DNA from 2 places in the Chlorogloeopsis sp. ULAP02 genome. Region 2 is predicted to be linked to the other one. Evidence: riboswitches for the same ligand, from Rfam matches in the RefSeq annotation. Region 2 holds a riboswitch; the other holds the start of a gene.
The links. Region 2 has a riboswitch for cyclic di-AMP ahead of U2718_RS05920 (hypothetical protein). Riboswitches for the same ligand answer to the same signal wherever they lie in the genome.

Region 1 (2,455 bases), on a different contig from region 2:
AGGGAACGATTTGGCTGATGAGCCAGATGAAGTAAAAATAGGATGCTAAATCTTATGGAGATTGTATTCTGTGAAACTAAATTATTTTCTCAAAAGGCTTTCAACTGTAGGACGTTGGGTAGCTGCAACTCTGTTCTGTTTAATGGCGATCGCCTTTGTTTGGCAAGGTGCATTTTTCTCTGACAACACAGCAATGGCTAATCCTGCTGCAAACTTGATCGCATCTAAAGACGCAGGAGATCAGGTTAAAGAGAAAACCAGAGAAGATGCTGGGCGTGCTAAGAATTTCATCCGAGATACAGCAGATAAAGTTGAGGAAGCCGCTAGAAGCAATGCTTCTAAGGTTGATCGCGCAACTGATGGTGATAATTTCATTGAACGCAAAGCAAAAGATGATGCGGCTCTAATTCACAAAAGAGCAGAGGAAGATGCAGCTCGCACTCAAAAAGCAGTAGACAACACAAAGAATGCTGTTGAACGCACTGTTGAGAACATCAAGGATGCTTTTAGCAACTAGCAAATACTAGCTTGAACTGACTGAGTATGCGATCGCACTTTTGCTCCATCAATTTGCGATCGCTTCAACAATTTATTTTGTCTCTACAGTGCTGCCAAATCTTTCTAAAAATCAACTGGAGTCTGAGTAGGCTAAATAATTCCTCGTATATTTAGATACAATTAAATTTTGCTCATCAAACAGTATTTGATTGTTTTTATATCGTGACATTAACTGATATTTTTTAAATCTAACGACTCCAAATATTTATAAACTTGTGATCATAATGACTACTAATGATGTGGGATCGCTCTCTAGATAACCCTAAGTGAGTCATAATCCAATAGTTGGGCGATCGCTCTTTAGTTATATATTATGATGAATGAACAGTCAGACAAAAGCATTTGGTTAATCTTAAGACGGATATACAAATCGAGAAGCATATGTTACTCTGGGCTATTAAGTAGAGTAAGTCAGCCTAATCTAGCGAAGCACAATGCTAACGCCAGAGCGGAGGAACCAAATTTTGGGGCGTATCTCTTTGAAGGCAGAAGGTAGAAGGCAGAAGGCAGAAGGCAGAAAAATAAACATAAAATTTGTTAACTGCTTCATCCTTGACACTTCATACTTCATCCGTCTAGAGAAGGGTATCTCTCAACCCTAGCCCGTCAGCTAACTTCGTAGGCACTGAGAGGAGACTGAAGAGGCAGCATTTTTTAGTGTTTAAACCTCATCAGTATCCTTGGCTGGTACTGCTCAGATTTTTGTACCTGCAGTGAAACTGTCTTGGGGTTTTAACATGGCACAACTAAATTTGGCTGCGATCGCCGCAGTTGCTGGGCAAGTAGCCTGGAAAAAGGCAAAACCTGTAATTTTTAAGGATGTGGTATTACTACCTGCCCTCGGATTTTTGGGGATTATTGTCTTGTGGTGGGTGGTTGCCCTTGTTAACCATGAATTAATGCCCACTCCACCTGAAGCACTAATTGCTAATTTAGATTACATTCTAAATCCGTTCTATCAAAGAGGGCCAGGTAACTTAGGTATTGGTTGGTTATTGCTAGCAAGCTTGCGACGAGTGTTGCTTGGATTTCTGCTCGGTGCTGTTGTAGCAATTCCCGCGGGATTTTTGATTGGAATGTCAAAAAATGCAATGCTAGCCCTCAATCCGATCATTCAGATTTTTAAACCGGTGTCGCCACTGGCTTGGTTACCTATTGCTCTGGCTATATTCAACTTGGCAGATCCTTCGGCAATTTTTGTAATTTTTATCACCTCTCTATGGCCCACTATTATTAACACTGCTTTGGGAGTTTCTAGCGTTCCCAAAGATTATTTAGACGTAGCACGAGTACTAGAAATGCCTCGTTGGCGGCAGATTGCAAAAATTATCTTGCCTGCGAGTTTGCCTTATATTTTTACGGGTTTGCGAATTAGCTTAGGGATTGCTTGGCTAGTAATTGTTGCCGTGGAAATGTTGACAGGCGGTATTGGTATCGGCTTTTTTGTTTGGGATGAATGGAGCCGTTTAAATCTAAGTTCAGTATTTTTAGCCGTACTGGTGATTGGCATAACTGGGTTATTACTTGATTACGCTGTAGGCAAAATTCAAGAATTAGTAACCCATCGCCCCAGAACTGCAAATTAGATAGGGGCTAGGAAGAGGACACGGGGAGGAAAGACAAGGAGCAAGAACATCAAGCACGATTCTCCGCGTCCTCTTTGCGATCACCAATCCCCAATCCCCTATTTTGCTCATACCAACATCCCAGACGCACTCTAGCTTTGCAAAAGTGCGCCTTTTCGTAAATTTGCCAGTACTGAAGCAACACCATGAGTGATATCAATTGCAATTATTGGACTAGACGAGACTTCATCAAAGCAATAGGAGCAACCGCAGGCGGAATGACGTTGTCTTCCTGTGCCATCACTGGGAATACTGGCGCTAGAGGATTGACT
Region 2 (2,455 bases):
GGCTTTGTAGTCATGATGTTTTTGGATGTCTCATTAGGGTAAGAAAAGAATAGTGATTTGTTGAACTGTAATCAGCTATTACCTATTCTCTATTTCTAAATCAGGAGTAGATATGAATTTTATTCGCTTTGAACATATTAATCTTGGTTGCAAAAATATTAGCGACAGCAAGAAGTTTTACCAAACTTTATTTCCTGATTGGTATGTACGTGCTGATGGTGTATTTAACGGCAGATACTGGATGCATTTAGGTAATCATCAATTTTATCTTGCCTTAAATGATGAGACTGAGCAAGAACGTGTCCATACTGCTTATGAAAATATTGGCATCAACCACGTTGGTTTTGTAATTAAAGATGGTGATGCAATGAAAAAAACACTTGCAGATGCAGGCATTGAATATTACACAATGTCAGCACCAGAAACAAAACATAGAATCTATGTCAACGATCCCGATGGCAACGAAATTGAACTCGTGGAATACAACCTAGATTACGAACTTAAATAACTAAATCGTAGGGTGTGTTACGGCTTTAGCCTAACGCACCTAAATAAAGATTACTAAACTACTAAACCAGAGAATCCGAACATGACAACACCAAAAATTACAGTAGTAACAGGTGGAAATCGCGGTTTAGGATTTGAAGCTTCTCGCCAATTAGCAAAAAAGGGACATCAAGTAATTCTTACTAGCCGTGATTTGTGTGGTTGGCAACTCTTGAAGATGGTAGTCCAACAGGTGGATTTTTCCGGGATAGAAAACCAATTGCTTGGTAGTAGATTAATTTTATACTTGAGTTCTAGATAAACACTAACTTAATTAAATTACACAAAAATTGATAAAAAACTCTATTGCCTATTTCCTAGCCTAAGCGCTTAGGCGCGCTTATTTCAAGTTAGAAGAAGACATTGATTGACTGTTTCAACGTCTGAGTATATGTTTATTAGTAAAGTGGGAAGATAGCCTAATTCAATCCGGCATGATAGTTGAAAAACCTTAATCCTGGATCAGAAGCGGAGGAACCAATTTTTGGGGCGAATCTCAAAGTGAGAGAGACACCTTCCAGTCTTAGCCCGTCAGCTAACTCCGTCGGCATTGGAAGGAGTACCTTTGACACTTGCTTGCTCTAAGTTCAGTGTCCTTGCGGTCTCCTAGCTGACATTGCTATTAACATTGGCAGTGACAGATGTCTGTTTATTAACCCACCTCGCCAACCGCTACAAAAATACAGAGGCTAGGATGATTAATTACAAGCAATGGGTTTTAGTTACAACAAAAGAATCGAGCGGTATTGCTGTTGACTATACAGATCCAGAAGGAAATCAGTACAGTGAGCCTTTTTGTTTTCCAACAGAAGCTGAAGCACTCAGATACGGTAGAATTTGCGTTGACAGATTGCTCAAATTAAAATCTCAATCCTGCAAACAAGTGTGTTAGTAACTGATTATCTTATCAAATAAGGTAACTGGAACATAAAAATTAACACACTGATTAATTTTTTCGTTAACACAACTGTTGCATCAGAACTTAGGAGGAGAAATGCCTATCAAAAATCGCGCTTTCTTTACTGATGTAGACTTTTTCCCTGACAATCAATTCAAGTTAATTGGAGAGTGTGCAGGCAAAAAACTTTTACTTATAGGTAAAACCAAAGCCTACGGCGATCCAATTGTGGCAACAAGCCAGACAGATGAACCAAGTCATGAAGATTTATATGCTTCTGATCTTTACGAATTAATGAAGTTTGGTCAAGAGCCTGTTGAAGTTACTGGAGAAATTTAAAGATACTCAGAAAAAGATAGTTAAAAGTTAAGGTTGTCATTAGCAACCAGCATTTTGGGTGACTACCCTTTGGGTAGTCGCTAAATATTTATGTGTCTAGCGTTAACTTGTCATGACTAGCATTCATTAGTTTTTGGTAACAGTTATAACTATTTTCACATTCTTGAACCTGTATTGGTTTTAGTCTCATCTGCGTACTTATAAGTTCGAGTTAGCCAAGCTACTATATAAAGTCAACTTAACTACATACATCATGCTGAATCATTAAGAAACCAGTTTAATTCTGGTCAAAAATTCTGTTAGTTTTCTTAAAAAAAGTATTGTCTCTATTGTTAAGTTGACATACTTTTTTACATTTACTTTGAGATGACAGTAGTTTTTAAACTCCTCAGAATTACTTAATCTAAAATACTAATATAGATATTACAGCCATTTTCAGGTGAATAGACCAAATAATACTGTAAGGGCGGATTTTGTTTCAATCTCTAGCTTAAACCGAAAAGATATCTGCTAAACTCGCACGCCAGTTGACGCCAGTCGCTACAACGCGCTGGCTCACCACCGCACTGGCTCCCCGACAAAAAATTGTGGTTCAAATAAATGAAATTTGCTGTAACTTTACTACTTTTAAACATCCTTGTAAAATAAACCGACCGAAATATATTCAAAAGA

Region 1: another riboswitch for cyclic di-AMP. It lies ahead of ntrB (nitrate ABC transporter permease); the one in region 2 lies ahead of U2718_RS05920 (hypothetical protein).

What each region holds. Positions count from the first base shown of each region.
Region 1 is NZ_JAYKTT020000045.1:78,511-80,965, forward strand. Features, by position in the region: gene U2718_RS16155 (hypothetical protein) at 71-517, shown strand; cyclic di-AMP (ydaO/yuaA leader) riboswitch at 962-1,198, shown strand; gene ntrB (nitrate ABC transporter permease) at 1,296-2,144, shown strand; gene U2718_RS16165 (hypothetical protein) at 2,194-2,331, opposite strand; gene U2718_RS16170 (ABC transporter substrate-binding protein) at 2,330-2,455, shown strand, end outside.
Region 2 is NZ_JAYKTT020000007.1:64,705-67,159, forward strand. Features, by position in the region: gene U2718_RS05905 (ZIP family metal transporter) at 1-42, shown strand, start outside; gene U2718_RS05910 (VOC family protein) at 113-508, shown strand; partial or broken gene U2718_RS05915 (SDR family NAD(P)-dependent oxidoreductase) at 590-700, shown strand; cyclic di-AMP (ydaO/yuaA leader) riboswitch at 984-1,111, shown strand; gene U2718_RS05920 (hypothetical protein) at 1,181-1,438, shown strand; gene U2718_RS05925 (hypothetical protein) at 1,541-1,783, shown strand.